2 regions of the Variovorax sp. 10N432 genome follow, and region 1 is predicted to be linked to the other one. Evidence: riboswitches for the same ligand, from Rfam matches in the RefSeq annotation. Region 1 holds a riboswitch; the other holds the start of a gene.
What was found. A riboswitch is a leader RNA that binds a small molecule or an ion and turns the genes downstream of it on or off. The one in region 1 is predicted to bind glycine.

Region 1 (14,133 bases):
CCGAGTACTTCGACGAGCCGGCGCTCAGCGTGATGCTGTGCGAGCTGCCGAGCGACCAGTACCGGGTGTTTTCCGGCGTGGCGCCGCTGGCCAGCTCCGAAATGAGCGGCTTCGCGGCCCACACGGCACTGGTCCATGCCGACCCGCGGACACCCGAACTCGGCGAACTGATCGCCGAGATGGCGGACCGCACCGACACCGGTTATTTGTTCGGCGGCCTGTCCTCCGGGCGGGTCGGCTCGCTGCAGTTCGCGATCGGCGGCAATGGCAACATCCGCGGCCACGGCGCGGTCGGCGGCGTGTTCTCGGGCGGCCTGTCGGGCGTGGTGTTCGGCGAGGGCGTACGGCTGGTCTCGCGCGTGACCCAGGGCTGCCAGCCGGTCTCGCGCGAACGCGAGATCACCGAGGCCGACGGCAACCTGCTGCTGGCGCTCGATGGCCAGCCCGCGCTCGACGTGCTGCTGGCCGACCTGCGGGTCTCGCTCGATGCCCCCGAGCAGGCGATCGACGCGGTCCGCGCCACCCTGGTCGGACTGGTCGAGGCCGGCAGCGACGGCGTCCGGCGCACCGGCGATCTCGGCGCCGACGTCCGGGTGCGCCACATCATCGGCCTCGACCCGACGCGTCGCGGCGTGGCGATCGCCGACAACGCCGAGGCCGGGATGCGCCTGAGCTTCTGCCGCCGCAACGCGCAGGCCGCGCGGGCCGACCTGATGCGCGTCTGCGCGGAGATCCGCGAGGAGCTGGAGCCGCAGGAGCAGACGCTCGCCACCGCGCGCGAAGTCGCGGCCGGCGAGGCCGAGGCCGCGCCGCATCCGGCGCGCCGCATCGCGGGCGCCATCTACGTCAGCTGTTCGGGCCGCGGCGGCCCGCATTTCGGCGCGCCCGGTGCCGAGCTGCAGATCGTGCGCCATGCCCTCGGCGACGTCCCGCTGGTCGGCTTTTTCGCCGCCGGCGAGATCGCCCGCAATCACCTCTACGGCTACACCGGCGTGCTGACCGTCTTCACCGCGGGGGATTGAGCCGCGGCGCGCAGCCCGGTGAACGCAAAATCGACTTCCGGCTTCAGCCCGCTCACGATCCGCGCGATCGACTTGCCCGAGCCGCAGGCGTGGGTCCAGCCCAGCGTGCCGTGGCCGGTGTTCAGGAACAGGTTCGGCAGCCGGGTGGCGCCGATCAGCGGCACGTTGCTCGGCGTCGCCGGGCGCAGTCCGGTCCAGAACTGTGCTTCGGATGCGTCGCCGGCACCGGGGAACAATTGCTCGACGCGCCGCACGATCGCCTCGCAGCGCACCCGGTTCAGGTCGCGGTCGTAGCCGTTGAGCTCGGCGGTGCCGGCGATCCGCAGCCGGTCGCCGCCGGCCGAGGTGTAGCGCGAGAACACCAGCTTGAACTCGTCGTCGGTCAGCGAGACCTGGTGCGCCCTGGACGCGTCCTTGACCGGCATCGTGACCGAATAGCCCTTGGCCGGATAGATCGGCAGCCGGATGCCCAGCGGCGCCGCATAGAGCGGGCTCAGCGAGCCCATCGCCAGCACGAAGGCATCGCCGCGGATGCGCTGGAAGCGGCCTTCGCTGTCGGTCGCCTCGACATGGTCGATGGTGCCGCCGGCCTCGCGCAGCGCGGTCACCGTGTGGCTCATGAGAAAGCGCACGCCGGCCGTCTCGGCCAGCTTGACCAGCTCGCGCGCGAAGCGGTTGGCATCGCCCGATTCGTCTTCCGCCGTGTAGGTCGCACCGGCCAGCTGCGGGCGGATGTGGGCCAGCGCGGGCTCGAGCTTCACCGCCTCGTCGGCCGAAATCACGCGCCGGTCGCAGCCGAGCGCGCGCATCTGCTCGGCTGGCGCCAGCGCGGCGTCGAACTCCTTTTGCGTCGTGTAGAAGTGCAGGATGCCCTGGGTGCGCTGGTCGTAGGCCAGGCCGGTGTCGCGCCGCAGCTGCTGCAGCGTGTCGCGGCTGTAGGTGCCCAGGCGCACGATCTGCTCGATGTTGTGGCGCGTGCGTGCCGGCGTGCATTCGCGCAGGAACTGCAGGCCCCAGAGCCACTGGCGCATGTCGGCGCGGATGCGGAACAGCAGGGGGGCGTCTTCCTTGCCCAGCCATTGCAGCACCTTGAGCGGCGCGCCCGGATTGGCCCAGGGCTCGGCATGGCTGACCGAAATCTGGCCGCCGTTGGCGAAGCTGGTTTCCGCCGCCGGCGTGGCCTGGCGGTCGATGACGGTCACTTCGTGGCCGAGTTGCTGGAGGTAGTAGGCCGAGGTCACGCCGAGCAGGCCGGCGCCAAGAACGATCACGCGCATATCGAGAACCCTTGAAGGTTGCAGCGCTCGGACGCGACGGTTCGGATTGCCGACGGGAACGAAGGCAACCGGACCGGAAGTCCAAGTTGCCGCTCCCCCTGTCCTCGGTACCTGAGAGATTCACCCGCTGCGCCCGCAGCGGGTTTGCTCCTTCGGTGCATCACGCGCGGGCGCGATGGCTCTCCAGACGGCTTTGACAGTTGGTGCAGTACAGGCCCATCACGTGGGCCGACCTGAGCGTTTATGGGAGTTTGCGCCTTCGGTGGGGCCCGTGGGCCCGCTCTCCTGCAGTGGGCGGATTCTAAGGGCGCCGGAACGCGAAGTCGAGTTCGGGCCGCAGGCCGCTGACGATGCGCGCGATCGACTTGCCGGCGCCGCAGGCGTGGATCCAGGTGCGGGTGCCGGGCGCGGTGTTCAGGAACAGGTTGGGCAGCCGGGTCTTGCCGATCATCGGCAGCCGGTTGGTGCTGACCGCGTGCATCGCCGTGTCGAAGCTGGCCCGGCTGGCGTCGGCCACGCCGGGCAGCAGCATCTCGGTGCGGCGCACGATCGCCTGGAAGCGGTCGGAGTCGGGTTCGGCCTCCTCGTCGAGTCCGGCCATCACGATCGCGTGGATCCGCAACTGGTCGCCGGCCGGGGTTTCGATCCGCACGATACGCAGCTTGCCCTGGCGGTCGCGCAGCGCGATGCGCGGCGCCATGGCGGGATCCAGGATCGGCATCGTGACGATGTATTCGCGCACGAAGCGCAGCGGCATGTCGATGCCGAGGTCTTCCGCGTGCGGCACGCTGGCCGCACCCAGCGCCAGCACGTAGGCCTGGCCGCGCAAGGTGGTGGTCCGGCCGGCGCCATCGAGCAACTCGACATGGTCGATGCGACCGTCCTGCTCCTTGAGCGCGACCACCGTGTGGCGGGTCATGAAGCGCACCCCGGCGGCGCGGCACAGGAAGACCAGGCCGGCGGCGAACTGGGCCGGGTCGCGCGCCGGATCCTCTTGCGCGTAGGTGGCCCCGACCAGCTTGCTGCGCATGGCCGCCAGCGCCGGTTCCAGGCCGATGGCCTCGTCGACCGACAGCAGCCGCTCCTCGCAGCCCAGCCCCGACCAGTGGGTGGCGTTCGCCATCCGGGTCCGAAAGGCCTCGGGGTCGGTGAACAGGTTCATGAGGCCGGCCGTGCGGGCGCCGTGCGGCACGCCGGTTTCGTCGCCCAGGAGGCGCGCGCTCTTGCGGCTGTAGGCGGCCAGGCGCACCAGGTGATCGAGCGGATCGCGCTTCGGCGGCGTGCCGACGGCGCGGTCGATCAGGCGGGCAAAGCCGCGGCGGATGCGGCTGCGCAGTGTCGAGAGCTTCTTGCCGCGCCGCTTCGGCGGCGCGGTCGCAGTCGCCGCGCCGGGACGGGCGGCAGCGACGCCGCGCGCCTTGGCCGCTGGTGTCGCGTGCCGATCCACCACGATCACTTCGTGGCCCAGCTGTTGCAGGTAATAGGCCGAAGTCACGCCGAGCAAGCCGGCGCCAAGTACAACCACGCGCATGTCCGAATCCTTGTGGGAGGGCATGAACGGCGGGCGTTAGCGCTTACTGTGGCAAGCGGCAAGACCCGGGGTTCAGAATGCCGCTCCCCCTGTCTCTGTTACCTGAGAGTTTCACCGCGCTGCGACCGGCAACGGGTTTGCTCCTTCGGTGCACCACGTGGCGTGGTGACTCTCCAGTCGGCGATTGATCACGAATAAGGCAGTGTCTGAACCGCTGCGGGGGCGGTTCACCTGAGCGTTCATGGGAGATTGCGCCATCGGTGGGACGGATGCGTCCGCTTTTCTGCTGGGCGAATCTTACAGAAGAAACCGGTTTCGTGTGTTTTCAGGCCCGGCGCAGGCGGGTGAACAGTTCGAACTCCCAGTTGCGCATGCCCAGCAGCAGCGTGTAGCCCTCGCGCTCCTTGGGCGACAGCTTCTGGTCGGTCTGGTGCTGCTGGGCGAAGTCCTGCGCCACCCGCTGGAGCCGGTCGAGGAAGGCCGGCGCCAGCGACTTGCTGATCGATCCGTGCACCAGCAGCAGCCCTTCGGCCGGGCCGTCGAAGCCGCCGCGGTAGTAGTCGAGCACCACGTTCTCGCGGAAGAAGTCCATCACCGGCCCGTGCGGCCGCCAGCGAAAGGTCTTGGCGAGCTTGAGCCGGTAGCGGTTCAGCGGCCGCAGCTCGATGATGCCGATGCGGTCCAGCTGGGCCAGGTGGCCGATGCACTCGGCCTCGGTGATCCGGTAGGCGCCGACGATCTGCTCCAGCGTCCACTGGCTCAGCACGCAGATCGCCAGCAGCAGCAGCTTCTTGTCCTTGACCACGGCCTTTTCCTGTTCGAGCGTGAGCTCCTTGAGCAGCGGCTGGGCGTCGGCCACCCGGCGTGCCAGTTCGGCGAAGTCGATCTTCAGGGCCCGGCAGATGGCGTCGACCCGGGTCAGCGGCATGTCGCCCTTGGCCAGCATCCGCTTGACGCTGGACTCGGCCATGTCCAGCGACTTGGCCAGGTCGGCATAGGTCATGTGGGCGGACTTGAGCTCGTTCTTGAGGGCATTGACCAGGTCGACAGTGGTACTCATGGGCGGAGGAAGTATTGCGGATTGATACCCGAAGTGGTGAAAAAGTGCTCCGTATCGATTCTCGATGCCGGCCGGTGGGTTGACAACCTAGATTCAGCTCCCACGCGCACCCATCGGAGCCTGCCATGTCCCTGCCGTCCCTGCCGTCGCTCACCCGTCGTGAACATTCCCTGCTCGCGCTGGCCCTGCTGCTGGTCAGCGCCGCGGTGCTCGGGCCCTCGGTCGCGGCCCCGGCGCTGGGCGGCGCGCCCTTCGCCGATGGCCAGTCCTGGCGCACGCTGCCGAACGCCATGGACGTGCTGAGCAACCTGCCTTTCGCGGTGCTGGGCATCTGGGGCCTGCGCTGGCTGCATTGGCTGGACCGTGCCCACGAGCGGCTGCAGGACGCCGCGCCGCTGCCCCAGGCGCTCGCGCTGCCGCCCTTCAATGCGCTGGACTGCGCCTGGATGTTCTTCGCCGGCCTGATCCTGACCGCGCTCGGCTCGGCCTTCTATCACCTGCAGCCCGACGACCTGCGGCTGGCCGCGGACCGCGCCGGCATGGCGGTGGCCTTCTCGGGCCTGGTCGGCTTCGCGGTCTGCGAACGGGTCAGCGCCCGCGCCGGCTGGCCGGCCGCCTGGTTCACGCTCGGGGGCGGGCTGCTGGCGGCGGCGGTCTGCCAAAAGTACGGCAACGCCTTGCCTTGGGCCGTGGTGCAGTTCGGCGGCATGGCACTGGTGCTGGCGCTGGCGCTGTGTCGGCCGGTAGCGGGGGCGATCGGCCTCAAGCTCGGCTGGGTGGTGTTCTTCTATGCCCTGGCGAAGCTGTTCGAGCTCGCGGACCACGCCATCTTCGAGGCCACCCGGCACCTGGTGTCGGGCCACAGCCTGAAGCACCTGACGGCGGCCCTGGCGGCGCTGCCGGTGCTGCACGCCCTGCAGGTGATGGGGCGGCGGACGCTGCGGCACAATTCGCACGCCGCTTCCCTGCGAACGCGCTCCGCCGCCTCCACCTGAAACATGACGCCCACCACCGAAGCTGCCTCCACCCGCCTGCCCGAAGGCCACGCCAACCAGTTCGCGCTGTTGCGGCAGCGGCGCTTCGCGCCCTTTTTCTGGACCCAGTTCGCCGGTGCCGCCAACGACAACCTGTTCAAGTTCGCCTTCACGGTGATGGTGACCTACCAGCTGCAGCTGGCCTGGATGCCCCCGGCGATGGCCGGGCTGGCGATCGGGGCGCTGTTCATCCTGCCTTTCCTGCTGTTTTCCGCCACCGCGGGACAGCTCACCGACAAGCACGACAAGACGAAGATGATCCGCTTCGTCAAGAACCTCGAGATCGCGATCATGGCGATCGCGGCCTGGGGCTTCCTGCGGGCCGACGCCGGGGTGCTGCTCGCCTGCGTCTTCCTGATGGGGCTGCACTCGACCCTGTTCGGCCCGGTCAAGTTCGCCTATCTGCCGCAGGTGCTGGCGCCACGCGAACTGACCGGCGGCAACGGCATGGTCGAGATGGGCACCTTCGTCGCCATCCTGCTCGGCCAGGTGGCCGGCGGGCTGCTGGTGGCCCTGCCGCAGGTCGGCCATGCGACGGTGGCCGTGGCCTGCCTGCTGCTGGCGCTGGCCGGCCGCGCGGTGGCGCAGGCGATCCCGCCGGCGCCGGCCATCGACCCGGGCCTGAAGATCAACTGGAACCCGGTCAGCGAGACCTGGCGCAACCTGAAGCTGGCGCATGGCAACGTGGTGGTGTTCCGCTCGCTGCTGGGCATCTCGTGGATGTGGTTCTTCGGCGCGGTCTTCCTGGCCCAGTTCCCGAGCTTCGCCAAGGAGGTGCTGCACGGCGACGAGCAGGTGGCCTCGCTGCTGCTGGTGGTGTTCTCGGTCGGCATCGGCGCCGGCTCGCTGCTGTGCGAGACGCTCAGCCGCCGCCAGGTCGAGATCGGCCTGGTGCCGCTCGGTGCGATCGGCATGAGCGTGTTCGCGATCGACCTGTACTTCGCCTCGCGGGGGCTGCCGGCCGCCGCGCAGATGGGGCTGGGCACCTTCACGGCCCAGCCGGCGCACTGGCGCGTGATGGCCGACCTGGGCCTGCTGTCGCTGTTCGCCGGGCTCTACAGCGTGCCGATGTATGCGCTGATCCAGATGCGCAGCCAGCCCACCCACCGGGCCCGCATCATCGCGGCGAACAACATCCTGAACGCGCTCTTCATGATCGCCAGCTCGGTCATCGCCGGGGTGCTGCTCAAGGCCGGCTTCACGATCCCGCAGATCTTCCTGTTCACCGGCATCGCCAACGCCGTGGTCGCCTTCTACATCTTCATGCTGGTTCCCGAGTACCTGCTGCGTTTCGTGGCCTGGGTGCTGTCGCGCTTCGTCTACCGCTTCGACATCCAGGGCCAGGAGCACATTCCGGAGGAGGGCGCCGCGGTGCTGGTCTGCAACCACGTCAGCTTCATCGATGCGGTGCTGCTCATGGCCGCCAGCCCGCGCCCGATCCGCTTCATCATGGACCACCGGATCTTCCGCGTGCCGGTGCTCGGCTGGCTGTTCCGGCTCGCCAAGGCGATCCCGATCGCGCCCCAGAAGGAAGACCCGGCGGCCTACGAGCAGGCCTTCGCCGACGCCGTTCAGGTGCTGCGCGAGGGCGACTTGCTGGCGATCTTTCCCGAGGGCGCGATCACGCGCGACGGCAGCCTGCAGCCCTTCAAGGGCGGCGTGATGAAGATCATCGAGGCCGCGCGCGCCGAAGGCATGGAGCCGCCGGTGGTGCCGATGGCGCTGACCAATCTCTGGGGCTCCTACTTCAGCCGGATCGAGCAGCGCGACGGCCAGCAGGTGGCGATGGTGCGGCCGTTCCGGCGCGGCCTCTTCAGCCGCGTCGGGCTCCGCGTCGGCAGCGCGATGCCCCGCGCCGAGGTGCAGCCCGAATCCCTTCAGCGGCGCGTCAGCGTGCTTCTCGGCACCTGACGCCCCGCCGATGCCCCATTTGCACGATCTCCTGCACGCGATCACCTGGTTCGGTGACAGCGGCTTCCTGCTGCCGGCCTCGCTCTGGATCGGCGTCTGGCTCGGAATTCGCAGCCCCACCCGGCCGCTGGCGTGGCTGTGGATCCTGCTGTTCGGCTTCGGCGGCAGCCTGATCGCCGCGTCGAAGATCGCCTTCCTCGGCTGGGGCATCGGCAGCGCCCGGCTCGATTTCACGGGCTTCAGCGGCCACACGGCGATCGCCGCCAGCGTCTGGCCCGTGGCCTGCTGGCTGGCGGTCTCGCGCCAGGGGCACCGCGCGCGGGTCGCGGCGGCCGTTTTCGGCTGGCTGTTCGCCGCCTTCATCGGCGCCACCCGGCTGGCGCTCGACGCCCATTCGTGGTCGGAAGTCATCGCCGGCTACGCGCTCGGCGTGGGCGTCAGCGCCACCTTCCTCTGGTGGCAGCATCGCATGCCGCACCCCCGCGTGAGCTGGGTGCTGGTGCTGCTGAGCCTGGCGACCCCCCTGTTCTTCCTGCAGCCCGGCACGCCGGCGCCGACCCAGAGCCTGCTCGAGAAAATCGCCGTGCGGCTGGCAGGGATCGAGCGGCCTTTCACGCGCGCCGACCTGCTGGCCGGCCGCCGGACGCCGCTTGGTATCGAATAGCGATACCGGCGGCGCAGGGTATCGGCACCACCGAAGGAATGGACCCGGGGCGTCCGATGGCCGGACCATGATCCGCCCACTTTCAACGGCGGACGAGAAGAATTCCATGAAGCTGTATCTGCTGACATTCCTGGTGGCCGCCTGCGCCGCCTGCACCCACCTCATCACGCCGGGCGGGAGCCCGTGGTGAGCCGCCAGATCACCAATTTCGGTCCTTACGAGCGGGAGTACCGGGAGCGGGTGCCGCGCTCGCAGCACCTGCTGCGGCTGGCGCTGCAGGGCGGGCTGACGGCCGCCGCCGTGATCGCGGCCGGCGTCTTCGTGTTCCCGATGGAGCGCAGGCCGGAGGCGGCCGTCGTCCAGAATCAGCCGGCCCGATTCAACCCCCCTTCAACAGAGGAAGATTGCAATGAGCAAGGCACTGCGCCTGTCCGAAAAGTGGTTTCGCCGCGGCCTGTGGGTGGTGGCGATTGTGTTCGCCAGCTTCCTGGTCGGGCTCGGTAGCACGATCGTCGGCGACCTGCCCCGGGTCGAGCACCGGATCGAGCTCGATGATTTCATCGACCGCGCGGCGGCCGACCCGCTGCGCACCACGGTGCGCGATGCCGAGCGCAGCGAGCAGCAGGCCGGGCGCGAGCGCGAGCAGGCCGAACTCAAGCTGGTCACGGCCCAGCAGGCCAGCCGGGCGGCGCGCGAGACCTTCGGCAACTGGCTCGCCACCCGCCGCGCCACCGCCCAGCCCGACCAGGACACCGAGCTGATCGCCCGCACCAGGGCGCTCGACGCCTTGAAGGCGAAGGAGGACGAGGCCGAGCGCGGCGTGGTGGCGCAGCGCCAGATCGCGCTCGACGCCCGGCAGTCGCGGCAGCGGGCCCAGCAGCAGCTGGCGCTGCTCGAGGAAGAAGCACGCAAACGGCTCGAGGCCGAGAACCACAAGGTCGAATTGCGGGTGTTCCTTTACCGGCTGGCGCTCACGCTGCCGTTGCTGGTGGTCGCCGGCTGGCTGTTCGCGAAGAAGCGCAAGAGCACCTGGTGGCCCTTCGTCTGGGGCTTCATCTACTTCGCGCTGTTCGCCTTCTTCGTCGAACTCGTGCCTTACCTGCCAAGCTATGGCGGCTACGTGCGCTATGTGGTGGGGATCGTGGTGACGGTGCTGGTCGGGCGCTACGCCATCCTGGCACTCAACCGCTACCTGGCACGGCAGAAGCTGGCCGAGGCCCAGCCGGAGACCGTGCGCCGCAACGAGCTGAGCTACGACACCGCGCTGGCTCGGCTGGCCAAGAGCGTGTGCCCGGGCTGCGAGCGTCCGGTCGACCTCAAGAACACCGAGATCGATTTCTGCCCGCACTGCGGCATCGGCCTGTTCGACCACTGCCGGGCCTGCGACGCGCGCAAGAGCGCCTTCGCCAAGTTCTGCCATGCCTGCGGGACCTCTGCCGCGCCAGACGCCACGGCGCTGCCGGGGCCGCTTCAGGTCCAGCCGGCGTCCACCACGTAGTCCTGGGCGCTGCACATCTTCGAATCGTCGGCGGCCAGGAACAGCGCCATGGCGGCGATGTCCTCGGCCATCACGCGGCCGGGCAGGCATTGGGCGGCGTCGATCTCGGCGTGCGACTCGGGCTTGACCCATAGCCGCAGCTGGCGCTCGGTCATGACCCAGCCCGGCACGATCGTGTTGACGCGGATGTTGGCCTTGCCCAGGTCGCGCGCCAGCGAGCGCGTCAGTCCGCGGGCGGCCGACTTGCAGGCCTGGTAGACCGGATAGCCGGCGCCCTTGATCATCCAGCTGATCGAGCCGAAGTTGATGATCGAGCCGCCGCCGAGCGCGCGCATGTCGTCGGCCACCGCCTGGGCGGCGAAGAACTGGTGCTTGAAGTTGACCGCGACCAGGCGGTCGAAATCCTCGCTCGTGACGTCGGCCATCTGGTGCCGGCGGTCGTTGGCGGCGTTGTTCAGCAGCACCTGGATCGGGCCGAAGCGCGCGCGCACCGCCCCGATGGCGGCCGCGAGCGCGGCCACGTCGGTGACGTCGCATTCAAGGAACAGGGGCGCGTTGCCGCCGCCGAGCTGCTGCGCCAGCGCCGTGCCGGCCGCGACGTCGAGGTCGCAGAAGCCGACCCGGGCGCCCTGCGCATGGAAGGCGCGCACCAGGCCCTCGCCGATGCCGGAGGCACCGCCGGAAATGAAGACGGTGCGTCCGGCCAGCGAAGGGTAGATGGCCGATGGGGCCGGGGAAGTCGATGTGGTCATGGGCAAATTCTGACCTCCCCGCGTGTCGCCCGCCACCCGCGTGGCCGAAAATAGCCGGCGTCCGCAACGCTTGACGAGGTGCCTTCCAAATGAGTGATGAGCAGACAGGCGCAGCCAGCCCCGCGGGCCTGGTTGAACTGGCCGCCGGCGCGATGCGGCTGCGGCTGGCGCCGCGCGTCGGCGGTGCCATCGCGGCGCTGCACGAGCAGCACGGCGACGAGCGGCTCGACTGGCTGCGGCCGGCCACGCCCGAAGACCTGGCGCGCGGCGATCCCTTCGCGATGGGCAGCTTCCCGTTGCTGCCGTGGTGCAACCGCATCCGCGACAGCCGGGCGCATTTCGGCGACCGCGAGATCGCCCTGGCCGCCGGCCACCCGGCGCGGCCGTCGGGCAAGCATGCGCTGCACGGGTTGGGCTGGCTGCGGCCCTGGCAGGTGGCCGAGGCCGGTCCGGCGCGGGCCCGCCTCGGGCTGGCCCGCGAGGCCGACGGGCAATGGCCCTGGGACTTCGAGGCCTCGCAGCTGTTCGAGCTCGATCCCGCGGGGCTGCGCTGCACGGTGGCCTTGACCAACCGGGATTCGGCGCCGATGCCCGCCGGCATCGGCCACCACCCGTACTTCCCGCACCGTCGCGGCACGCGGCTGCGGGCCGATACCGCGGCCATGTGGCGGGCCGACGCCGAGGTGATGCCGGTGTCGCTCGAAGCCGGCGCCGAGGTCTCGCGGCTGCGCGAGGGCGTGCTGCTGTCGGAACTGGATCTCGACAACAACTTCACGGGCTGGCAGCGCGAGACCCGGATCGAGTGGCCCGATGCCGCGCGCGTGCTGGTGCTGGCGGCCGATGCGCCGCTGGACTTCTTCGTTCTCTATTGCCCGCGCGGCGGCGACCACTTCTGCGCCGAGCCGGTGAGCCAGTGCACCGATGCGGTCAACCTGGCGGGGCGGCATGGGCCGCGGGAGATCGGCGGCGCGGTGCTGGCGCCGGGCCAGACGTTGTCGGGGTCGTGGACCCTGCGCCGCGCGTAAATCCGGCGGGCCTAGATCCCGCGCGCCCGGTCCGCCTTGAAGCGGACGCGGAATTCGGCAAAGGTGCCGGCATCGAGCGCCTCGCGGATCTCGCGCATCAGGTTCAGGTAGTAGTGCAGGTTGTGGATGGTGGTCAGCATCGGGCCCAGCATCTCACCGCAGCGGTCGAGATGGTGCAGGTAGGCGCGGCTGAAGCCGTCGCGGCCGCCGGCCTCCCACGGCACGCCGGAAGCGCCGGCGCAGGCGTGGCAGGTGCAGCTGGCGTCGATCGGCTGCGGATCGCTCTTGTGGCGGGCGTTGCGCATCTTCAGGTCGCCATAGCGCGAGAACAGCGTGCCGTTGCGCGCGTTGCGGGTCGGCATCACGCAATCGAACATGTCGACGCCCTGCGCCACGCCTTCGACCAGGTCCTCGGGCGTGCCGACGCCCATCAGGTAGCGCGGCTTGTGGGCCGGCAGCTTGTGCGGCGTGTGCGCCATGATCCGCAGCATCTCGTCCTTGGGCTCGCCGACGCTGACGCCGCCGATCGCATAGCCCGGGAAGTCCATCTCGACCAGCTGCGCCAGCGATTCCTCGCGCAGGTTCTCGAACATGCCGCCCTGGACGATGCCGAACAGGGCGTTGGGGTTGTCCAGCCGCGCGAATTCGGACTGGCAGCGCCTGGCCCAGCGCAGGCTGAGTTCCATCGACTTGCGCGCTTCGGCCTCGGTCGTGACGTGGCCGTCGACGTCGTAGGGCGTGCATTCGTCGAACTGCATCACGATGTCGCTGTTCAGGATGGTCTGGATCTGCATCGAGACCTCGGGCGTGAGAAACAGCTTGTCGCCGTTGACCGGCGATGCGAAGCGGACGCCTTCCTCGCTGATCTTGCGCATCGCGCCCAGCGACCAGACCTGGAAGCCGCCCGAGTCGGTGAGGATCGGCTTGTCCCACTTCTCGAACTGGTGCAGGCCGCCGAAGGCCGCCATGACGTCGAGGCCGGGCCGCATCCAGAGATGGAAGGTGTTGCCGAGGATGATCTGGGCGCCCATCTCGTGCAGGCTGCGCGGCATCACGCCCTTGACGGTGCCGTAGGTGCCGACCGGCATGAAGATCGGCGTCTGCACCACGCCGTGATTGAGCTTGAGGGTGCCGCGGCGCGCGTGGCTGGTCGGGTCGGTGGCGAGGAGTTCGAAGTTCAGCATGGTGCAGTAGGGGTTCTTGCGAGCAGCATCGCGTCGCCGTAGCTGAAGAAGCGGTAGTTCTCGCGGATCGCGTGGGCGTACAGCGCCATCACGCGCTCGTAGCCGGCGAAAGCGCTGACCAGCATCATCAGCGTGCTCTTGGGCAGGTGGAAGTTGGTGACCAGCAGGTCGACGTGCGCGAAGGCGAAGCCCGGCGTGATGAAGATCCGGGTGTCGCCCGCGGCCTCGCCGCTCTTCGCCCACGACTCGAGCGTGCGCACGGTGGTGGTGCCGACCGCGACCACGCGGCCGCCGCGCGCCTTGCACTCGGCGATCGCCTGCTGCGTCGCCTCGGGCACCTCGTAGCGCTCGGCATGCATCTGGTGCTGGGCGATGTCCTCGGTCTTGACCGGCTGGAAGGTGCCGGCGCCCACATGCAGCGTGACGTTGGCGCGCTGCACGCCGCGCGCCTCCAGCGCAGCCAGCAGCGCGGCGTCGAAGTGCAGCGCCGCGGTGGGTGCCGCGACCGCGCCGGGCACGCGCGCGAACACCGTCTGGTAGCGGCTCTCGTCGTCGGCCGAGTCGGTGTGGGTGATGTAGGGCGGCAGCGGCACGTGGCCGCAGCGCGCCATCAGCGCGTAGGGGTCTTCGCCCGCGGGGCTGTCGAAGCGGAAGCGGAACAGCGCGCCGTCCTCCTCGGGCCAGCGGCCCAGCAAGGTGGCCGCGAAGCCGCCCGCCATCGCCAGCGTGGTGCCGACCGGCGGCTTCTTGCTGACCTTCATGTGGGCCACCACCTCGGCGCCCTGCAGCACGCGCTCCACCAGCAGTTCGAGCTTGCCGCCGGTGGGCTTCTCGCCGAACAGGCGCGCCTTGACGACGCGGGTGTCGTTGAACACCAGCAGGTCGCCGGCGCGCAGCAGCGAGGGCAGCTGGTTGAAGATGCGGTCGACGGCCGGCGAGCCGGTGCCGTCGAGCAGGCGCGAGGCGCTGCGTTCGCTGGCGGGATGCTGGGCCACCAGTTCGGGCGGCAGGTCGAAATCGAAATCGGAGAGCGTGAAGGCGCGCATGGTGCTTGAGGGCCGGACGGGCCCGTGCCAAGGAGGCATGGGAAAAAGGGAGGGCGGCGAGGAGCCGGGCAGAATTGTCCCATGTCCGCCTTGCCCAAGTCTCCGCCGCCCGAAAAGCCCGCCGCCGCG
Region 2 (14,133 bases), on a different contig from region 1:
GCGCTGCTGGCCGTGCTGATCTCTCTGCTCGGCGCGATCGGCACCTTGCCGGCGCTGATCGCGCTGACGCTCTATTCGCTGCTGCCGATCATGCGCAACACCGTGACCGGCCTGGCCGAGGTGCCCACCGGCCTGCGCGACGCCGGCACCGCGCTCGGCATGACCGGCGGCCAGAACCTGCGCGCGGTGCTGCTGCCGCTGGCCATGCCGACCTTGCTGGCCGGCGTGCGCACCGCGACCACCATCGCGATCGGCACCGCCACCATCGCCGCCTTCATCGGTGCCGGCGGCTTCGGCGAACGCATCGTGACCGGTCTCGCGCTGAACGACCGCGAACTGCTGGTCGCGGGCGCGGTGCCCGCCGCTGCGCTGGCGCTTCTGAGCGAGGCCTTGTTCGAGGCGCTCGAACATTTCATGCGGCGCCGCCGCGCGGCGCGGGCGCCCTGAACATGTGATGTCCGTGAAAGTCCCGACGTGGCGAGTCCGGTATTTGCCGCATAGTCGAGGGTTGCTTCGCGGGCGAGCCCGCACACCTTCCCACTCAGGAGACTTCCCCATGAAATTGAGCCAACTGGCCGCAGGCCTGATCCTCGGCTTTGGCATCGCGAGCGCGGCCCTTGCGCAGACGACGATGAAGATCAGCATCTCGACCTCGCAGAACTCGCACCAGGGCGTCGCCATCGACACCTTCGCAAAGGAAGTCGCCGCGCGCACCAACGGCCGCTACAAGGTCGAGACCTTCTACAACGGCTCGCTCGGCGGCGAACGCGAATCGATCGAGGCGGTGCAGCTGGGCACCCAGGAACTCGCCTTCTCGTCGACCGGCCCGGTGCCCAACTTCGTGCCCGAGACCAAGATCCTCGACGTCCCCTTCCTGTTCCGCGACAAGGCGCATGCGCGCGCCGTGCTCGACGGTCCGATCGGCCAGGAGATGCTGGGCAAGTTCGACGCCAAGGGCTTCAAGGCGCTGGGCTGGGGCGAGAACGGCTTCCGCCACATGACCAACAGCAAGCGCGACGTCAAGGCGCCCGAAGACCTGAAGGGCCTGAAGATGCGCACCATGGAGAACCCGGTGCACATCGCGGCCTACAAGGGCTTCGGCATCATCACCACGCCGATGGCCTTCCCCGAGGTCTTCACCGCGCTCCAGCAAGGCACGGTCGATGGCCAGGAGAACCCGCTGCCGGTCATCATCTCGGCCAAGTTCGACCAGGTGCAGAAGCACCTCACCTTGACCGGCCACGTCTACTCGCCCTGCATCTTCGTGATGAACAAGGCCGCCTTCGACAAGCTGAGCGCCGCCGACAAGCAGGCCTTCCTGGACGCCGCCAAGGAAGCCATCAAGGCCAACCGGGCCCGTGTCGACGAGGACGACGCCAAGGGCGTGGCCGACCTGCGCGCCAAGGGCATGACCGTGATCGACAACGTCGACAAGGCCAAGTTCGTCGCCGCGCTGGCGCCGGTCAACGCCGACTTCGAGAAGCAGTTCGGCAAGGCCAACCTCGACAAGATCCGCGACGTCAAGTGATGCCATCCGCGGCCGCGACGTGGTCGCGGCAGCGCGCGCCCGCTCAGTCTCACTGGCGGGCGCTTTTTCGTTCGATTCCCTGATTCCCCTATGAAATCCGCTTTCCTCGCACTCGACCGCTGGACCACCGGCCTGGCGATGGCGATCGCCTGCTTCATGCTGGTGGTCGCCTCATCGCTCGGCGTGTTCCAGATCATCACCCGCTTCGTGCTCGAACAACCGGCCGAATGGTCCGAGATCCTGATCCGCATCAGCCTGATCTGGATGGTCTTCATGGGCATCCCGACGGCCTTTCGCCAGGGTGCGATGGTCAGCGTCGACGTGCTCTACCGCTGGAGCCCGCCGAAGGTCCGCCGGGTGCTCGACTGGGTCGTGTGCCTGGCCGCGCTGAGCCTGATCGCAGTCATCATCTGGTGGGGCTGGGACTACGCGCAGCGCGGCAGCGTGCAGTCGATGGCCGGCCTCGAATCGATCTCGATGTTCTGGGCCTACGTGGCGCTCCCCGTGGGCGGCCTGTTCTGCGTGATCGGCATCGTCGCCAACCTGATCGACCCGAAGCGCAACGAACTGGAAACCGCCCAATGACGCCCGTCATGATCATCACGATGGTGGTGTGCTTCGCACTCACCATCTCCGTCGCCGTCTCGATCGGCCTGGCTTCGATCCTCGGCATCCAGGCCTCCAACGCGAACATGCTGATCTCCGTCAAGGAGATGTTCAACGCGATCAACAAGTTTCCGCTCGCCGCCATCCCCTTCTTCATCCTGGCCGGCAACCTGATGGAAACCGGCGGCATCTCGCGCCGGCTCGTCGACTTCGCCAAGAGCCTCGTGGGTGGGGTGCAGGGCGGCCTGCCGATGACCTGCGTGCTGACCTGCATGATCTTCGCCGCGGTGTCGGGCTCCTCGGTGGCGACCACCTTCGCCATCGGCGCGATCCTGATCCCGGCGCTTATCAAGCACGGCTACCCGGTCGGCTACGCGGCCGCGCTGCAGGCCACCAGCGCCGAGCTGGGCGTGATCATCCCGCCCTCGATCCCGATGATCCTGTACGGCGTCAGCGCCGAGGTCTCGATCGGCGAGCTGTTCATCGCCGGTTTCGGCCCGGGCATCCTGATCAGCCTGGCGCTGATGGCCTTCGTCTATGTCTATTGCAAGTTCAAGGGGCTGGGCAAGAACGACGGCGAAGGCCGGCTCAGCGTCGGCACCGCCACCTGGCGTGCGGGCTGGGCCTTGCTGATGCCGGTGATCATCCTCGGCGGCATCTACGGCGGCATCTTCACGCCCACCGAGGCGTCGGCGGTGGCGGTGCTCTACGCGCTGATCGTCGGCACGCTGATCTATCGCGAGATCCGGCCGGCCGAGCTCTATGCGGTGCTGCGCAAGTCGGTGGTGTCCTCGTCGGTGATCATGTTCATCATCGCCAACGCCGGCCTGTTCGCCTTCCTGATCACGCGTGCCGGCGTGCCCGACGCGATCGGCCGCTGGCTGCAGGAGGTGCTGCAGTCGCCGGCGATGTTCCTGCTCGGCGTCAATGCGGCGCTGTTCGTGATCGGCATGTTCATCGAGACCAGCGCGGCGATCATCGTGCTGGCGCCGATCCTGGCGCCGGTGGCGCAGCACTTCGGCATCGATCCGGTGCACTTCGGGCTGGTGATGGTGGTCAACCTGGCACTGGGCATGATCACCCCGCCCTTCGGCGTCAACCTGTTCGCGGCCTGCACGGTGGCGCGCATCTCGCTGGACCGGATCGTTCCCTACCTGATCCCCTTCGTGCTGGTGATCCTGGCCTGCCTGATGGTGGTCACGTACGTGCCCGGCATCTCGCTCGGATTGCGCGACCTGGTCTACGCCAAGTAGCGCCGGCGCGGGCGGTTTCACGAAGCCGTCACGCGCAGGGCCCATGCTGCGGCGCTTGCCCACCGCAACGCCGCAGCATCCCATGTTCCTCACCAAGACCGACAAGGCGCGCCACGAACTCCAGCCCGGCCGCCGCACGCTGGGGCAGCGCGAGCGCGCCCTGCTGCTGATGGCCGACGGCCAGCGCTCGCTGACCGATTTCGGCGCCCTGTTCGGCGGCCGCGAGGAAGCCGGCCGGGTGGCGCGCCACCTGCTGCAGGAGGGCTTCCTGCAGGGGCGCCAGGTCGAAGCGGTCGAACCGGTCGAAGTGATCGAAGCGGCACCGGTCGCGGCCGACATCTTCGACGGCAAGCCCTCGCTGGCCACCACCCGCATGTTCCTGTTCGACCTCTGCGAGCGCATGTTCGTGCGCCGCGACCCGGTGCTGGCCGAGCGCTTCCGCGAAGCGCTGCGCGAGGCGCGCGACCGCGATTCGATGCTGGTCACCGCCCGCGCGATGCTCGGCGAGATCGAGCAGGCGGCGGGCGCCGCGCGCGCCGAGGCGATCCGCGAGCGCATCGAGAAACTGCTTCCGGCATCGCCGGTGCACTGAAGTCGCCGGCCGGCTCCCGATTCCCTTACACTTCCCCGGTCAGGAGAGCGTCCCGCCGCGGTGGGGCCGCCGAAGGCGCAGGTCCCCCCAAACAAGGGCCCGAACGCTCAGGCAAAAGGACTGACAAGACGCCCGGATCCGGGCGTTTCCTTGCTGGAGAGAGGTGGTTCGGCGCGCCAGGCGTGCCGTGCCGCCCACCGAAGGAGCAAACCCCGATCGTGGGGCGAATCTCTCAGGTAAAGCGGACAGCAGGGGTGGCCCATGGCTTCTCGTCATGGAACAAGCACTGCCCCTTTGGAGAACCGCCCTTGGCCGCCGCATCCGACGTACTGCTGAAGACCCCGCTCCACGGCCTGCACCTGGAGCTCGGCGCCCGCATGGTGCCCTTTGCGGGCTACACCATGCCGGTGCAATACCCCGCCGGCCTGATGGCCGAGCACAAGCACACCCGCGCAGCCGCCGGCCTGTTCGACATCTCCCACATGGGCCAGCTGCGCCTGGTGGGGCCCGATGCGGCCGCCGCCTTCGAGAGCCTGATGCCGGTCGACGTGATCGGCCTGGCGCCGGGCAAGCAGCGCTACGGCCTGCTGCTGAACGACCAGGGCGGCATCCTCGACGACCTGATGTTCTTCAACGAAGGCAACGACTCGCTGTTCGTGATCGTCAACGGCGCCTGCAAGGCGGCCGACATCGCCCATATCAAGGCCCGGATCGGGCAGCGCTGCCAGGTCCAGCCGATGCCCGACCACGCGCTGCTCGCGCTCCAGGGTCCGCAGGCCGCGGCCGTGCTGGCGCGGCTGTCGCCGGGCATCGAGCGCTTCGTCTTCATGACCGGCGGCCCGGTCCGCATCGGCGGCATCGAGGCCTTCGCCACGCGCAGCGGCTACACCGGCGAAGATGGTTTCGAGATTTCGGTCGCGGCCAAGGACGCCGAGGCACTGGCCCGGCTGCTGCTGGCCCAGCCCGAGGTCCAGCCGATCGGCCTGGGGGCCCGCAATTCGCTGCGGCTCGAGGCCGGCCTCTGCCTCTACGGCAACGACATCGACGAAAGCACGACGCCGGTCGAAGCGGCGCTGAACTGGGCGATCCAGAAGGTCCGGCGCAGCGGCGGCGCACGCGAAGGCGGTTTTCCGGGCGCGGCCAGGGTGCTGGCCCAACTCACGGCCGCCAGCGGCACCGCCGGCCACCTCGACCACGAGACGCTGAAGCGCCAGCGCGTCGGCCTGGTCGCGCTGGAGCGCGTGCCGGTGCGCGAGGGCACGGTGCTGGAATCCTTCGAGGGCCTGCCCATCGGCCAGGTCACCAGCGGCCTGCTGGGCCCCAGCGTCGACCGGCCGGTCGCCATGGGCTACGTCGCGCTGGCCTATGCCGAACCGGGCACCCGGCTGCAGGCCATGGTGCGGGGCAAGCCGGTGCCGATGGAAGTCAGCACGCTGCCCTTCGTGCCGGCCCGGTACTACCGCGGCTGACGCCCCTCTTCTCCAATTTCCCCAATTTCTCCAAGCCAGCCTTTTTTCCAAGGAGTTTTCCCCATGACCATCAAATACACCAAGGACCACGAGTGGGTGCGGCAGGAAGCCGACGCGGCACTGGTCACCGTCGGCATCACGGTGCATGCACAGGACGCGCTCGGCGACGTGGTCTTCGTCGACCTGCCCGAAGTCGGCAAGAAATTTGCCCAGGGCGAGGTCGCGGGTGTCGTCGAATCGGTCAAGGCCGCGGCCGACGTCTTCATGCCGGTCTCCGGCGAAATCATCGAAGTCAACGAAGACCTGCGCGCCGATCCCTCGCTGGCCAACAGTGCGCCGATGGACGGAGGCTGGTTCTTCAAGGTGCGGGTGAGCGAGCCGGCCCAGCTCGAGCCGCTGCTCGATGAAACCGCCTACGAGAAGTTCTCCGCCGACAACTGATTCCCACGCCCACCACCCGAGCCCTCCATGCCGACGCCCGTGCCTTCCCATCCCTCGCTGCGCGAACTGCAGAACGCCGAAGAATTCATCGCCCGCCACATCGGCATCGAGGCCGAAGACGAGCCGGCGATGCTCGCGGCCATCGGTTCGACCACGCGCGCCGAACTGATCGACGGCATCGTGCCCCCGGCGATCCGCCGCAGCCGGCCGATGCGGCTGCCGGCGCCGATCACCGAGGCCGACGCGCTGGCCGAACTCAAGGCGATCGCGGCGAAGAACAAGGTGGCGAAGAGCTTCATCGGCCAGGGCTACTACGGCACCCACACGCCGGGCGTGATCCTGCGCAACGTACTCGAGAACCCCGCCTGGTACACCGCCTATACGCCCTACCAGGCCGAGATCTCGCAGGGCCGCATGGAGGCGCTGGTCAATTTCCAGACCATGGTCTGCGACCTGACGGGCATGGCGATCGCCAACGCCTCGATGCTCGACGAGGCCACCGCCGCGGCCGAGGCGATGACGCTGGCGCGGCGCAGCGTCAAGAGCAAGAGCAACGTGTTCCTGGTCTCGGGCGACTGCCATCCTCAGACCATCGAGGTGCTGCGCACCCGGGCAGCGCCGCTCGGCATCGTGGTCAAGGTCAGCACCGCCACCGAGCCGCTGCCGCTGCTGATGGCCAGCGGCGGCTTCTTCGGCGCCCTGGCGCAATACCCTTCCACCACCGGCCACGTGCACGATCTGCGTCCGCTGGCAGGCCACGCCCACCAGTGCCAGGCGGCCTTCTGCGTCGCCGCCGACCTGCTGGCCCTGACCCTGCTGGCGCCGCCCGGCGAGTGGGACGCCGACATCGTCTGCGGCACCACGCAGCGCTTCGGCATGCCGATGTGCAACGGCGGCCCGCATGCGGCCTACCTGGCCTGCCGCGACGAGTTCAAGCGCTCGCTGCCCGGCCGGCTGGTCGGCGTCAGCGTCGACGCCCACGGCCAGCCGGCCTATCGGCTCGCGCTGCAGACGCGCGAGCAGCACATCCGGCGCGAGAAGGCAACCTCGAACATCTGCACCGCGCAGGTGCTGCCGGCGGTGGTCGCCAGCATGTACGCGGTCTACCACGGACCCGAAGGGCTGCGCCGCATCGCGCAGCGGGTGAGCCTGCTGACGGCGGTGCTCGCACAGGGCCTGGAGCAGATGGGCCGCGAACTGGTCAACGACACCGCCTTCGATTCGCTCACCATCCGCACCGGCGAGGACACCCAAGCCATCCACGAACGCGCCGAGGCGGCGGGCGTCAACCTGCGCTGTCGCCTGCAGCAGCATCTGGGCCTGTCGCTCGACGAGACCACCACGCGCGCCGACGTCGAGATGCTGTGGGGCCTGTTCGCGACCGAAGGCACGCGCGGACCCGACTTCGACGCCATCGCCGCCACGGTGAGCATCCGCATTCCCGAGGGCCTGCGCCGCACCAGCGGCTTCCTGGCGCATCCGGTGTTCAACACCCACAAGAGCGAGACCGCGATGCTGCGCTACATCCGCAGCCTGAGCGACAAGGACCTGGCGCTCGACCGCAGCATGATCCCGCTCGGCAGCTGCACCATGAAGCTCAACGCGACCAGCGAGATGATCCCGATCACCTGGCCCGAGTTCGCGAACATCCATCCGTTCGCGCCGGCCGACCAGCTGCTGGGCTATGCGCAGCTCGATGCCCAGCTGCGCGCCTGGCTCTGCGAGGCGACCGGCTATGCGGGCATCAGCCTGCAGCCCAACGCCGGATCGCAGGGCGAGTACGCGGGCCTGCTCGCGATCAAGGCCTTCCACGAGGCCCGGGGCGAAGCGCACCGCAACGTCTGCCTGATCCCGTCTTCCGCCCACGGCACCAATCCGGCCAGCGCCCACATGGTGGGCATGAAGGTGGTGGTGACCGGCTGCGACGCCGAAGGCAATGTCGACATCGACGACCTGGCGCGCGCCTGCGAGCAGCATCGCGACACGCTGGCCGCCGTGATGATCACCTACCCCAGCACCCACGGCGTCTTCGAGACCCGCGTCAAGGAGCTCTGCGAGATCGTGCACGCGCACGGCGGCCGGGTCTATGTCGACGGCGCCAACATGAATGCGCTGGTCGGCGTGGCGGCGCCGGGCGAGTTCGGCGGCGACGTGAGCCACCTGAACCTGCACAAGACCTTCTGCATCCCGCACGGCGGCGGCGGGCCGGGTGTCGGCCCGGTCTGCGTGGTCGAGGACCTGGTGCCCTACCTGCCGGGCCATGCGACCGGCGGACTGGCGTCCAACGGCGCGGTCGGCGCGGTGTCGGCGGCGCCGCTGGGCAATGCCGCGGTGCTGCCGATCAGCTGGATGTATTGCCGCATGATGGGCGCCAAGGGCCTGCAGGCCGCGACCGAGACCGCGATCCTGAGCGCCAACTACATCAGCGCCCGGCTCAAGGACCACTTCCCGACCCTCTACGCGAGCCCCAATGGCCACGTGGCGCACGAGTGCATCCTCGACCTGCGTCCGCTCAAGGACGCCAGCGGCGTCAGCGCCGAGGATGTCGCCAAGCGGCTGATCGACTACGGCTTCCATGCGCCGACCTTGAGCTTCCCGGTGCCCGGCACGCTGATGGTCGAGCCGACCGAAAGCGAACCGCTGGCCGAGCTCGACCGCTTCATCGACGCCATGATCGCGATCCGGGGCGAGATCCGCCGCATCGAGGAAGGCATCTGGCCGAAGGAGGACAACCCGCTGCGCAACGCCCCGCACACCGCGGCCAGCCTGCTCGGCAGCGAATGGACGCGCCCCTACTCGCGCGAGCTCGGCGCCTTCCCGCTGGCCAGCCTCCGGCAGACCAAGTACTGGCCGCCGATCGGGCGGGTCGACAACGTCCACGGCGATCGCAACCTGTTCTGCAGCTGCGTGCCGGTGGACGCCTACGCCAACGGCTGAGGCGAGATACATATTTTTTCAATCGACGGCCTGCGGGCTGTCGATTTCGCCTCCGCTGCTTCGACGTCCTGGAGAGCCCGGCAGCCCGCCGGCCTCGCAACCGAAGGAGCAAGGACATGCGATTCATGGTGATCGTCAAGGCCAGCAAGGAATCCGAAGCCGGCGTGATGCCGAGCCAGCAGCTGCTGACCGACATGGGCAACTACAACGAGGCGCTGGTCAAGGCCGGCGTGCTGCTCGCCGGCGAAGGCCTGCACCCGAGCTCGAAGGGCGCGCGCATGCGCTTCTCCGGCAAGGAGCGCACCGTCATCGACGGCCCCTTCAGCGAGACCAAGGAGCTGATCGCCGGCTTCTGGCTCTGGCAGGTGCGATCGAAAGAGGAAGCACTCGAATGGCTGCGCCGCGCTCCCTTCGACGATGGCGTCGAACTCGAGCTGCGCCAGGTGTTCGAGATGGACGATTTCGGCGCCGCGCTCACGCCCGAGCTGCGCGAGCAGGAAAAGCGGGTGTTCGACGCGGCCCGCTCGAAGCGGCCTTGAACGCACCGATGGAGGCACGACCATGAAGTTCATGATCATCCGCAAGGCCGACGCCGAGACCGAGGCCGGCGCCATGCCGACCGCACAACTGGTCAGCGACATGATGGCCTACAACAAGGCGATGATCGATGCCGGCGTGATGCTCGACGGCATGGGCCTCAAGCCCAGTGCCAGCGGCGGCGCCCGCATCCAGTTCGCAGGCGGCAAGCCGACGGTGGTCGACGGGCCCTTCGCCGAGACCAAGGAACTGGTTGCCGGCTTCACCCTGATCCAGGTCGGATCACGCGAGGAGGCGCTCGAATGGGTCAAGCGCTGGCCGCCGATCGACGGCCACGGCAAGGTCGCGCTGGAGCTGCGCCAGGTCTACGAGGCGGAAGACTTCGGTGCCGAGTTCGCGCCCGAGATCCGCGAGCAGGAAGCGCATCTGCGCGAACGCGCCGCGGCCCGCGATTGAGACGACGGCGCATGGACGCGACCGAGACGCACCGCACGATCAACGCCGTCTGGCGCATCGAGTCGGCCCGCATCATCGGCGCGCTGGCGCGCCGGGTGCGCGACGTCGGCCTGGCCGAGGAACTGGCGCAGGACGCGCTGCTCGCGGCCCTCGAGCAATGGCCGCGCGAAGGCATCCCCGAGAATCCCGCCGCCTGGCTGACGGCGGCCGCCAAGCACCGCGCGATCGACCTCCTGCGCAAGCGCACGCTGCACGCCCACAAGGAAGGCGAGATCGCCCGCGAGATCGATGCCAGGCACGCCATCGCCGCCGCGGACTTCGCCGACGCGGTCGACGCCGCCCTCGACGACCAGGTCGGCGACGACCTGCTGCGGCTGGTGTTCACGGCCTGCCATCCGGTGCTGTCGCCGGAAGCCCGGGTCGCCCTGACCCTGCGCCTGCTGGGCGGGCTCACCACCGACGAGATCGCGCGCTCCTTCCTGGTGCCCGAATCCACGATCGCACAGCGCATCGTGCGCGCCAAGCGGACGCTGGCCGCCGCCCGCGTGCCCTTCGAGGCGCCGCGCGGGCCAGAGCTCGGCGCCCGCCTGTCCTCGGTGCTCGAAGTCATCTACCTGGTGTTCAACGAAGGCTACGCAGCCACCGCCGGCGAGGACTGGATGCGGCCCGCGCTGTGCGACGAAGCCTTGCGCCTGGGGCGCATCCTGGCCGAACTGATGCCCGACGCGCCGGAGGTGCATGGCCTGGTCGCGCTGATGGAGATCCAGGCCTCGCGGGCCGCCGCGCGGGTCGATGCCGATGGCGAACCGGTGCTGCTGCTGGCGCAGAACCGCGCCCGCTGGGATCGGCTGCTGATCGGTCGCGGACTGGCGGCGCTGGCACGGGCGGAGCAGCTCGGCGGCGCGCTCGGCCCCTACGCCCTGCAGGCCGCCATCGCCGCCTGCCACGCTCGCGCGCAGGAGGCAGCGCAGACCGATTGGCCTCGCATCGCGGCGCTCTACGAGGCATTGGCCCAGCTCGCGCCGTCGCCGATCGTCGAACTGAACCGGGCGGTCGCGCTGTCGATGGCCTTCGGCCCGGCGGTCGGGCTCGAGCACGTCGACGCGCTGCGATCGGCGCCGCAGCTGCAGGGCTACCACCTGCTGCCGAGCGTGCGCGGCGACCTGCTGGCCAGGCTGGGACGGCATGCCGAGGCCTGCGAGGAATTCAAGCGGGCCGCTGAACTCACGCGCAACGCGCGCGAGCGCAAGCTGCTGCTGGCGCGCGCGCGGAGCGCCGCGGACGGCTGACGCGCTACTTCTTCGCCACCGCCCCGGTCGCGACCTGGGCCCGCAGTTCCTTGAGCTTGGCCTTCATGCGGCGCTCGTTGACTGGACCCATGCGCACCAGCATCTTCTGGCCGGCCGAGAGCGATTCGAGCTTCGGATCGACGAATTCGTAGCTGACCCAGGGCTGCCCGCCCGCCATCTCGCCCTTCACTTCGGTCAGCTTCACCTGCACCGGGCCCTGGGGTTCCGGGGCCTGCAGCAGGTGGTCGATCACGGCGACGAGGCGGTCGTTGAAATATCGGTTCGGGTAACCCAGCTCTTCGTAGGCCTGCTGGAACAGCGGATAGAGCCGGGCATAGAGCGCCGCCGCCCGGGCGCTGTCGACCGATTCGGCGAACAGCACGAATGGCGTGTAGCGGCTGGCGTTGTCGATCCCGATGGTCTTGACCTCGCCGTTGCCCTGGACCTCGAAGGCCTTGGGCGCGCGCTGGGTCGGCCACATGCGCGACGAGGCCTGTGCGCGCGGCAGGTTGTCGACGGTGGCGACGAAGTGGCGCACGAAGCCGCTGGTGTCGAGGAAGGAGGCCACCGCCTTCTTCCCCAGCAGCTCGTTGAGCGCCGCAGCGACGCGGCCGTCGGCGTCGTTCAGGGCCGGCAGTGCCGCATCGGGCTGGGCCAGGGCATCGACCAGGTTCTGCGGGCCGGTCGCGACCGGGGCCGGGGCTGGCGCGTCGGCGGGCCGGTCGGGCGGGGGCGGTGCGCTGGCGGCAGGTGGCGCCGGCGGCGGCTCCTTCTGCAGGGACCATCGCCACCAGCCGAAGGCAGCGGCGAGAATCACCACCACGACGACGACCAAGGTCCAGACCGAGGACTCGCGCGCTGGCCTGAAATCTGCTGGGTCCCTTTCGGGCATGGTCGAATCCTCCTTTGAATCACGGGCGTTGCATGCGGTCCATTGGAAACCACGCCGGCGCCTCGTGCCGTAACGCCCTGTGACCGTCAAGGAATCCGAATGGACATCGACTTTTCCGCTCTCACCGAATACCAGCGCTACAAGCTCATGGCGAGCCTGATCGTGCCACGCCCGATCGCCCTGGTCACCACCCTCGGCGCCGACGGCGTCGTCAACGCCGCGCCCTTCAGCATGTTCAACATGCTCGGCGAGGAGCCGCCCATCGTCATGATCAGCGTCAACCGGCTGCAGGACAACGCGCTCAAGGACACGGCCGCCAACATCGTGCGCACCGGCGAGTTCGTGGTCCACCTGGCCGACGAGGACATCGCCGAGCAGATGCACCGCTGCGGCGACCGCCACCCGCCGCACGTGAGCGAGCTCGATGTGGTGGGCTTCACGCCGCTGCCGAGCCGGGCCGTGAAGCCACCGCGCATCGCCGAGGCGCCGGTGGCGTTCGAGTGCACGCTCTGGGAGACGCTGGAGACCGCCAGTCGGCAGATCTTCATCGGCCAGGTGCGCTGGATGCACGCGCGCGACGAGCTGATCGATACCGACGCCTGGCGCGTGCGGCTGCAGCACTACTTTCCGGTCGGCCGCTTCGGGGCCAGCTTCTACGTGAAGACGCGCGAGCGCTACTCGCTGGCGGCGCAGGAGCAGACGCGCAGCACGCAGATCGACGAGATGTAGGCGTGTCGCGCCTCAGCCCAGCCGCACCACGTGCGCAGTGCGCGGGTCGACGCGGCCCGCGTGCAGGTCGGCGATCACCTGCTGCGCGGCCTCGAAGCCCTGGCTCTGCGCCAGCGTCATCCAGCGATTGCCCGGCCGGCTCAGCTCGGCGATGAAGCGGCCCTGCGCCTCGTTGAAGCGCCGGTTCACTTCCTGCGGGCCCCAGTCGGCGTTGCGCTTGCGGATCTGCACCGGCGCGAAGTAGAGCAAGGGTTTCGGGCCCGGCAATGGCGATTCGGCCAGGAAGGCGGTCTTCTGCGCCGAGCCCGCATAGCAGTCGTAGACCAGGGCCGCACCGAAATGGTGGTGGACCGTGGCGCGCAGGTCGTCGTCGCCGGCGAAGTCGACATAAAGCGTCGGCACCTCGGCGGGCAGACGCACCGCGCTGTCATAGGAAAGCACCTGGTCGTAGCAGCCGAGGTTCTCGACGAAGCCGCGGTTGCGCGGCGAAGTCAGCGCGACCAGGCTGCGCCCTTCGTTCCGGCGCAGACAGAAGGCCGTGCCGTAGGCGGTCTTGCTCGAGGCGCTGGACACGACCACCTGCCGGGCGCCGAAGAAGGCGTTGTCCTCGAGGAAATCCGCCAGCATGAACGAGGTGATGAACAGCGGCCGCACCAGCATCTGGTAGTCCTCGAGCGCCCGGTCGTAGCCGGCATCGTGGCTGCAGCGCATGTACTGGTTGTAGGCGGAGACCAGTTCGCTGCGGTGCGGCGCGCCGTCGTAGAAGCCGCGCCCGGTCACCCGCACCGGCGTCATGCGCAGGTGGCTGGCGATCGGGAAGTAGCCGTAGAAGCGTTCGCCGACCGCGACGCCTTCGACCGTCGAGGCCACCACGTCGGCAAAGCCCCAGGCCGGCATGTGGCCCCAGGCCTCGTCACCGGTCGGAAAGAACGACCAGTACTTCATCATGGCGTCGCCGAAGGCCGCATAGGTGATGTTGTTGGTGGTGAGCGAGAAGCGGTCGATGCGCAGCAGCACCTCGCCGGGCGCCAGCGTGCCGGCGTCCGGAGCGCTGCGCAGGCGGGTGGTGCCGAGCGCGTCCTTGCGGGTTTCGAGACGGGTTAAAGTGAAAGCGTCGTTCATGTCTGGCCTCAGGTGATTCGGGGCCGATCCCCTTGCCGAAAAATGTATCGCCCTCCCTCCAGCCGCGGGTTCGGAAAAAAGGCGCCGGCCGCCGCACCTCGCTCCAAGCCCCTGAAACGCCCGACGCAGGCCCGCGGCAAGTTCACCGTGCAGGCCATCTACGACGCCTTTGTTCGGATTTGGGAGGCCGAGGGCTGGGATGGCGTGACGACCCGCGCCGTGGCCCTCGAAACCGGCATCGCGGTCGGCACGCTGTACGACTACTTCCCGGATAAGGAGGCG

Region 2: linked by a shared signal. The riboswitch ahead of gcvT (glycine cleavage system aminomethyltransferase GcvT) and the one ahead of AC1DF3_RS23240 (D-amino acid dehydrogenase) in region 1 are both predicted to bind glycine.

Annotation. Positions count from the first base shown of each region.
Region 1 covers NZ_JBFTHX010000022.1:7,963-22,095, forward strand. Annotated here, with positions in the region: gene AC1DF3_RS23235 (FIST signal transduction protein) at 1-1,022, shown strand, start outside; gene AC1DF3_RS23240 (D-amino acid dehydrogenase) at 983-2,299, opposite strand; glycine riboswitch at 2,388-2,496, opposite strand; glycine riboswitch at 2,512-2,597, opposite strand; gene AC1DF3_RS23245 (FAD-dependent oxidoreductase) at 2,601-3,830, opposite strand; glycine riboswitch at 3,910-4,017, opposite strand; gene AC1DF3_RS23250 (helix-turn-helix domain-containing protein) at 4,156-4,890, opposite strand; gene AC1DF3_RS23255 (hypothetical protein) at 5,016-5,885, shown strand; gene AC1DF3_RS23260 (MFS transporter) at 5,889-7,835, shown strand; gene AC1DF3_RS23265 (phosphatase PAP2 family protein) at 7,846-8,499, shown strand; gene AC1DF3_RS23270 (hypothetical protein) at 8,567-8,689, shown strand; gene AC1DF3_RS23275 (serine endopeptidase) at 8,909-9,997, shown strand; gene AC1DF3_RS23280 (SDR family NAD(P)-dependent oxidoreductase) at 9,970-10,749, opposite strand; gene AC1DF3_RS23285 (aldose 1-epimerase) at 10,839-11,774, shown strand; gene tgt (tRNA guanosine(34) transglycosylase Tgt) at 11,786-12,958, opposite strand; gene queA (tRNA preQ1(34) S-adenosylmethionine ribosyltransferase-isomerase QueA) at 12,952-14,004, opposite strand; gene recG (ATP-dependent DNA helicase RecG) at 14,086-14,133, shown strand, end outside.
Region 2 covers NZ_JBFTHX010000009.1:180,744-194,876, forward strand. Annotated here, with positions in the region: gene AC1DF3_RS13565 (ABC transporter permease/substrate-binding protein) at 1-447, shown strand, start outside; gene AC1DF3_RS13570 (TRAP transporter substrate-binding protein) at 557-1,528, shown strand; gene AC1DF3_RS13575 (TRAP transporter small permease) at 1,619-2,113, shown strand; gene AC1DF3_RS13580 (TRAP transporter large permease) at 2,110-3,387, shown strand; gene AC1DF3_RS13585 (hypothetical protein) at 3,470-3,979, shown strand; glycine riboswitch at 4,010-4,112, shown strand; glycine riboswitch at 4,123-4,238, shown strand; gene gcvT (glycine cleavage system aminomethyltransferase GcvT) at 4,288-5,448, shown strand; gene gcvH (glycine cleavage system protein GcvH) at 5,512-5,889, shown strand; gene gcvP (aminomethyl-transferring glycine dehydrogenase) at 5,917-8,826, shown strand; gene AC1DF3_RS13605 (YciI family protein) at 8,943-9,365, shown strand; gene AC1DF3_RS13610 (YciI family protein) at 9,388-9,819, shown strand; gene AC1DF3_RS13615 (RNA polymerase sigma factor) at 9,831-11,108, shown strand; gene AC1DF3_RS13620 (DUF3014 domain-containing protein) at 11,113-12,000, opposite strand; gene AC1DF3_RS13625 (flavin reductase family protein) at 12,100-12,729, shown strand; gene AC1DF3_RS13630 (DUF2855 family protein) at 12,742-13,851, opposite strand; gene AC1DF3_RS13635 (TetR/AcrR family transcriptional regulator) at 13,894-14,133, shown strand, end outside.